One region of the Corynebacterium sp. AOP40-9SA-29 genome, then DNA from elsewhere that is predicted to be linked to it. Evidence: riboswitches for the same ligand, from Rfam matches in the RefSeq annotation. Region 1 holds a riboswitch; the other holds the start of a gene.
The links. Region 1 has a riboswitch for thiamine pyrophosphate ahead of ACT3SZ_RS09510 (ABC transporter ATP-binding protein). Riboswitches for the same ligand answer to the same signal wherever they lie in the genome.

Region 1 (3,399 bases):
GGGGGTCATCGTGAGCCTTTCGGTGCCCAGGGGCAGCAGAGTCGTTCCAGCAGGGTGGCGGTGAGCAGGAGGAGGGCGGACATGAGGGTGAGGACCACGACCAGGGCGAACACGTAGTCGGTCTGCAGCCGGGGGATGGCCTGCATCAGCAGGTAGCCGATGCCGTCGGAGGAGCCGGTGTACTCGGAGAACACCGCGGCGACCGGCGCATAGGTCACCGCGACGCGCAGCCCGGCGAAACCGGCGGGCAGGGCAGCGGGGAAGCGTAGCCGCCAGAACACCGAGGCGCGGGTGCCGTGCATGCTGCGCATCGTGTCCACCAGCCGGTCATCCACCCCGCGGATGCCGGCGAGCAGGTTCATGGCGACGGGGAAGAAGCAGACCAACGCCACCACGATCACCTTCGGCAGCATGCCGTAGCCCAGGGCGATGGTGAGGATCGGGCCGAGCACGATCGTGGGGATCGCCTGCGAGGCGATGAGCAGTGGGGTGAATGCCCGGCCGATGACCGGCAGGTACCCGGCGGCGACGGTGACCAGCAGGGCCACGGCCACGCCGGCACCGATACCGAGCAACGTTTCCGACACCGTCAGCCATGTCGCGGAGGCCAACCGATCGGCCCAGTTGACCTGCAGGGCGGTGAATACCGCCCCCGGTGACGGCAGAACGTAGTCCTCCACCCGGTCACCGGCGGTGGCCCAGAGCCACGCCAGTGCCACGAGGACGATCGTGACCACCGGCGGCAGCACGGTGGTGGTGAATCTGCGGACCATCATGCACCCCCGGCGAGTTCGCGCAGCAGCGCCGAGCGGGCGGCGGCGAACCCCGGGTCGGCCAGGACGTCCTCCCGGGCGCGTCCGCGCCGTCGGTCGAACCAGCCCTCGCGGCTGCGTCCGGCAGGCTCCACGCTCCCGTCGGCCACGAGAACCACGCGGTGGGAGAGCAGCAGGGCCTCGTCCACGTCGTGGGTGACCATGACCATGGTGGTGTCGGTGGTGCTGAGCACCCCGTGCAGCCAGTCCTGGATCTCGGCGCGGGTGATCGCGTCCAGGGCGCCGAGCGGCTCATCGGCCAGCAGCACCGGCTTGTCCGCCAGCAGCGCGCGGGCCAGGGCGGCACGCTGGCGCATCCCGCCGCTGAGCTGGTCGGGACGGTGCCGGGCATGGTGCTCCAGCCCGCACCACGCCAGGGTCTCGGTGGCACGTTTGCGTGCGGCACGGCGTCCCACGCCCCGGTTGCGCAGCGGGACGGCGACGTTGTCGCGCACGCTGAACCACGGCAGCAGGCTGTCGCCCTGCGGCATCAGCGCACAGTGGCCCAGCCGGGCGTCCGCACCGGAGCCGTCGCGCACGCGCACGGTGCCGCGGGCGGGTTCGAGAAGGCCGGCGACGAGATGCAGCAGGGTGGATTTCCCGCAGCCGGAGCGGCCGATGACGGCGATATGCTCCCCGGCGGGGACGGTGAGGTGCACGTCCGTGAGGACGGCGGGTGAATTCGGGTAGGCGACGTCGACATGGTCGAGCGCCACCGCCGGGACTTCCGGCATGGGACATTCCTCCGCTCATGTGAATGAGTTCAGGTTCAGCGGGTGTGATCTCAGCCCCTGCGTGCAGGGACACCCCGTGTCTGTTGATCTGTGTTCAGTTGGTGACAACATCATAGGCTATCGGTACAACGACCCCGGTGTCCGCCCGAACGAGGAACGGAATGCGGTGATGAACGCACTGGGGGAGGAGTAGCCGCACGCGGCGGCGACCTGCGTCACCGCGGCCCCGTCGGCCAGTAATAATGTGGCGCGGTGCAGCCGCACCTGATGACGCCACGTGGTGAACCCCATCCCGCACTCCGCCCGGAACAACCGCGACAGGGTGCGTTCACTCGCCCCCACCCGGCGTCCCAGCGCCGCCAGCGGGAGGCTGGCGGACAGGTCCTCCTCGACGACGCGCTGTACATCGCGCAGGCGTGGGTCGTGCACCGTGGGCAGCATCGTCGGCGGGGCGTCCGTGGCGACCAATTGGTCGGTGAGCACGCCGAGGAGGCGGTGTTGCGCTGCAGTGACCGGTGCGCCGGCGTCGGCGCAGGCCACGGTGAGTTCGCGGAACAACGGGGTCGCCGGCACCAGGAAAGGTAGCGGCGGGGTGCCGGGGAACTGTGGCACCCCGACCAGGTGCACCGTGGCGCTGCCGTGCACCGTCCAGCTGTGGATCGTGCCGGACGGGACGAACACGGCCCGCACCGACGGGGTGAACCACGTGCCCTCCGGGACGAGGACCTCCAGCACCCCGGAACTGGCGTACACGATCTGGTGGGTGTCGTGAGAGTGCGGGGTCACATCGGAGCCCGGGCCGAGGCGACGGGTCTCGGTGGGCGCGGTGGCGACGTGGCGGATTCCTGACATTGATAGTCAGTCTAGTGAAAGCGCGCCGGGTGCGGGGTCTGCGATGGTGGACCCCATGACCTCGCACGCCGCCAGTACCGCCGCCAGTACCGCCGCCAGACGCAGCGTCCGCCTGCTGTCCTACTCCCACGCCGCGGTCGACTTCTACCAAGGCGCGGTCGCCGCCCTCGTTCCCTTCCTCGTGCTGGAGCGGGGTTACGGCTACGCCGCGGCGGCCGGGGTGGTGCTGGCGTCCTCCCTGGCATCGTCGGTGGTCCAGCCGTTGTTCGGTGTGCTCGGCGACCGGTGGCGCATGCGGTGGCTGATCCCGGTGAGCATCGCCATCGCCGGGGCCGGCATCGCCGCGGTCGCGGTCTCGGAGGCATTGTGGGTGACCGTGCTGGTCGCCGCGGTGTCCGGCATCGGGGTGGCCGCCTACCACCCGGCCGCGGCGGGACGCGCCCGCCAGATCAGTGGCAACGACCACGTGGTGATGTCCTGGTTCTCCCTCGGCGGCAACCTCGGTTTCGCCGTGGCGCCGTTGGCCGTGGCCGCCACGGTCGGTGTGCTGGGCCTTCGCGCCAGCCCACTGCTCGCCGTGCCCGCAGTGACCGGGATTGTCGCGGCCGTGTGGGCCGGGCGCGTGCACGCCGCGCAGGACGCACCGGGCGGCGCGCCCGGTACGTCCGGTGCGTCCGGCGCGGCTGCACCGCGGGAGGACTGGGGGAGTTTCCTGCGCACCACCGCGGCGATCATGTGCCGCTCGGTCGTCTTCGTGGGCATCGGCTCCTTCATCGTGCTGTTCATGCACGAGTACCGGGGCGTGGGGGACGCTCTGGCCTCTGCCTCGCTGTTCGTGTTCTACCTTGGCGGCGCGGTCGGCACCGCGCTCGGCGGCCACCTCGCCCGGCGGTGGCCGCGCACCACGGTGCTGCGGGCGTCCTACCTGGTGGCCACGCCCGTGGGCGCGGGCATGCTGCTGATCCCGGGGCCCGTCGCGTGGATCTTCATCGCGCTGACGT
Region 2 (3,399 bases), on a different contig from region 1:
CGCGTGATGATCCCGTCGAGGACAGGCACTAGTATGGGCACTCAGGTCCGACGCGACCGGGAGGTCCGTCGGCTGACGACACTACACCGGCGTCCACCGACCCCCTGTAGAACACGCAGCAGTGCTAAAGACACAACGCAGAAAGAACACGTGATGACCACCGGCGCCGACACCGTAGGAGCGCCCGCGCGGTCACCGCAGAACGAGGAGTTTCGCTGATATGACAACAACCGCACCCTTCCGGCCCTCCGGCCGTCACCACGTCGTCATCGTCGGCGGAGGTTTCGGTGGACTGTTCGCCGCCAAGAAGTTCGCCGGCGCCGACGTCGACGTCACCATCATCGACCGCACCAACCACCACCTCTTCCAGCCGCTGCTGTACCAGGTGGCCACCGGCGTGCTGTCCTCCGGCGAGATCGCTCCGACGATCCGCCAGATCCTGCGCAAGCAGCGCAACGCCCGCGTCGTCAAGGCTGAGGTCCGCGACGTCAACGTCGACGAGAAGATCATCACCGCCGACCTGGGCGGCAAGGACGTCGTGCTGCAGTACGACTCCCTCATCGTCGCCGCCGGCGCCGGCCAGTCCTACTTCGGCAACGACCACTTCGCCGAGTTCGCCCCCGGCATGAAGAGCATCGACGACGCCCTCGAGCTGCGTGCCCGCATCACGGGTGCCTTCGAGCGCGCCGAGATCACCGACGACCCCGCCGAGAAGGCCCGCCAGCTGACCTTCGTCATCGTCGGCGCCGGCCCCACGGGCGTGGAGCTCGCCGGCCAGCTCGCCGAGATGGCCCACCGCACCCTGCGCAACGAGTTCCGCCGCACCGACACCGAGCAGACCCGCATCCTGCTCGTCGACGGCGGCCCCCAGGTCCTGCCCCCGTTCGGCAAGAAGCTCGGCCGCAAGGCCCAGCAGACCCTGGAGAAGCTCGGTGTCGAGGTCGTCACCGACTCCCTGGTCACCAACGTCGACCGCGACGGTGTGACCTGGAAGAACATGAAGACCGAGGAAGAGACCACGGTCGCCGCATACTGCAAGATCTGGTCCGCCGGTGTGGCCGCCAGCCCGCTGGGCAAGCACATCGCCGACCAGATCGACGGCATCGAGGCCGACCGTGCCGGCCGCGTCCCGGTGAACAAGGATCTCTCCGTGGGCGACCACAAGGAGATCTTCATCGTCGGCGACATGATGAGCCTCGACAAGCTCCCGGGCCTGGCCCAGGTCGCGATCCAGGGTGGCGAGCACGCCGCCTCGATCATCCGCGCCGAGGTGGAGCAGGGCGCTACCGAGCGTCCCGACTTCAAGTACTTCGACAAGGGCACGATGGCCATCGTCTCGCGCTTCAACGCCGTGGTGAAGCTGGACAAGGCCGAGATCTCCGGCCCGATCGGCTGGCTGATGTGGCTCGCCGTGCACCTGATGTTCATGGTCGGCTTCCGCAACCGCTTGGTCGCCGCCTTCAGCTGGGGCCTCAACACCCTCTCGGCGAACCGCTGGCACCTGGTGGCCACCCGCCAGCAGCTGCACGCCCGCAATGCGCTGCGCAAGCTGCGCACCCTCGAGGACGAGCAGGACATCCGCTCCATCGAGGTTCGCGACAACCTGAAGTTCGGCGACGGTCGCGACACCCGCGCCGTGTCGGATTAATAGCCGACTAGTTTTCGGCTAGTTCCGGCTAGCACCTCCGGTTGAAGCCCGGGGTCGTCATCTCTCGACGACCCCGGGCTTTCGCGCGCGTGCACACACGGTAGGCTGGGCAACTGAGACTCGGGGTGCGCGGAACGACCCGCGCTGAGATCACACCCGTAGAACCTGCTCTAGTTCGAACTAGCGAAGGGATGGTCCGTGTCAGACACGCTTGCCACCACCGTTGACATCATCAGTTCCCTGCGTCGGGACCAGCCGTTGGTGCAGTGCATCACCAACCAGGTCGTCCCCCAGGTCACCGCGAACGTCCTGCTCGCCGCGGGTGCAGCCCCGGCGATGGTCGACACACCGGAGGAGGCTGCCGAATTCGCGGCCCTTGCCTCGGGCGTGCTGATCAATACCGGTAGCCCCACCGCCGCCCAGTACACCGCGATGCGCGAGGCTGTGCGCGGGGCGAACGCCGCCGACACCCCCTGGGTCCTCGACCCGGTGGCCTGCGGCGGGCCCGCGGCACGCACCGAGTTCGCCCGCGAGATCGTCCTGCGTCGTCCCGCCGCCGTGCGCGGCAACGCCTCCGAGGTCATCGCCCTGGCCGGACGCTCCGGCGGCGGACGCGGCGTCGACGCCACCGACGAGGTCGACACGGCCCTGCAGGCCGCCCGCTCGCTGGCGGAACGCACCGGCGGGGTCGTGGCGGTCTCCGGCGCCCGCGACCTCATTGTTTCCGCCGGACGAGTCACGTGGCTGACCTCCGGCGACCCGATGATGCAACGCGTCATCGGCACGGGCTGCTCCCTCGGTGCGCTCACCGCCGCCTATCTCGGCGCGGCCGCCTCAGCAGGCAATAACGCGCACGATGCCGTCCTCGCCGCCCACGCCCACGTCGGTGCCGCCGGCATGCTCGCCGCTCAGGACGGCTCGGGCCAGCTGCGCGGCCCGGGCAGTTTTGCCGTCGCCTGGCTCGACGCGCTCGACACCGTCTCGCAGGACCCGGGGCTCGTTCCCGGGCTCGTCTCGGCGATGGAGACCACCGAATGACCCCGGCGAGTGCCCCTGCCCCCTCCCGAGTGGACTGGAGCCTCTACCTGGTCACCGACCCGGAGCTCGGAGGTGACCGTGACGCCGTGTCCGGCGTCGTCGCCCGCTCGGTGCGCGGCGGGGTCAGCGTGGTCCAGCTCAGGGACAAGACCCTCGACGACGCGGAGTTCACCGCACGCGCCGCCGAACTCGCCGAGGCGCTCGCCGGAACTGGCGTGCCCCTGTTCGTCAATGACCGGATCGACACCGCCCGCCAGCTCGGACTGCACCTGCACATCGGGCAGGACGACATCGACTACCCTACCGCCCGTGATCTTCTCCCCGACGATCTGATGATCGGGCTGTCCGTCGACGACCACGCCCAGATCGACCGGCTCGCCGCGCTCATACGTGACGGGGTGCGTCCGCCGGACGTCCTCGGCCTGGGCCCGGTAGACCTGACCGACACCAAGACCGACACCGGGCGCGCGCTCGGAGTCACCGGCCCCGGCAGTGTCGACGACCTGGCCGCCCACGCGCTGGAACTGGGAATCCCGTCGGTGGCCATCGGCCACGTCAACGCCGCCAACGCCGCCGAGCTCGGAGCGTCCGGCGTGGCGGGGATCTGCGTGGTCTCGGCGATCATGGCCGCCGACGACCCCGCCGCGGCCGCCCGCGACCTGCGCACCCTGTACGAGAACACCAGCACCAGCCACCAGACCAGCCACCAGACC

Region 2: another riboswitch for thiamine pyrophosphate. It lies ahead of thiM (hydroxyethylthiazole kinase); the one in region 1 lies ahead of ACT3SZ_RS09510 (ABC transporter ATP-binding protein).

The regions. Positions count from the first base shown of each region.
Region 1 is NZ_JBQSWR010000004.1:277,493-280,891, forward strand. Features, by position in the region: gene ACT3SZ_RS09500 (ABC transporter substrate-binding protein) at 1-9, opposite strand, end outside; gene ACT3SZ_RS09505 (ABC transporter permease) at 6-776, opposite strand; gene ACT3SZ_RS09510 (ABC transporter ATP-binding protein) at 773-1,546, opposite strand; TPP riboswitch at 1,536-1,633, opposite strand; gene ACT3SZ_RS09515 (helix-turn-helix domain-containing protein) at 1,664-2,398, opposite strand; gene ACT3SZ_RS09520 (MFS transporter) at 2,454-3,399, shown strand, end outside.
Region 2 is NZ_JBQSWR010000002.1:412,011-415,409, forward strand. Features, by position in the region: gene ACT3SZ_RS06445 (NAD(P)/FAD-dependent oxidoreductase) at 221-1,648, shown strand; TPP riboswitch at 1,760-1,858, shown strand; gene thiM (hydroxyethylthiazole kinase) at 1,847-2,686, shown strand; partial or broken gene ACT3SZ_RS06455 (bifunctional hydroxymethylpyrimidine kinase/phosphomethylpyrimidine kinase) at 2,683-3,399, shown strand, end outside.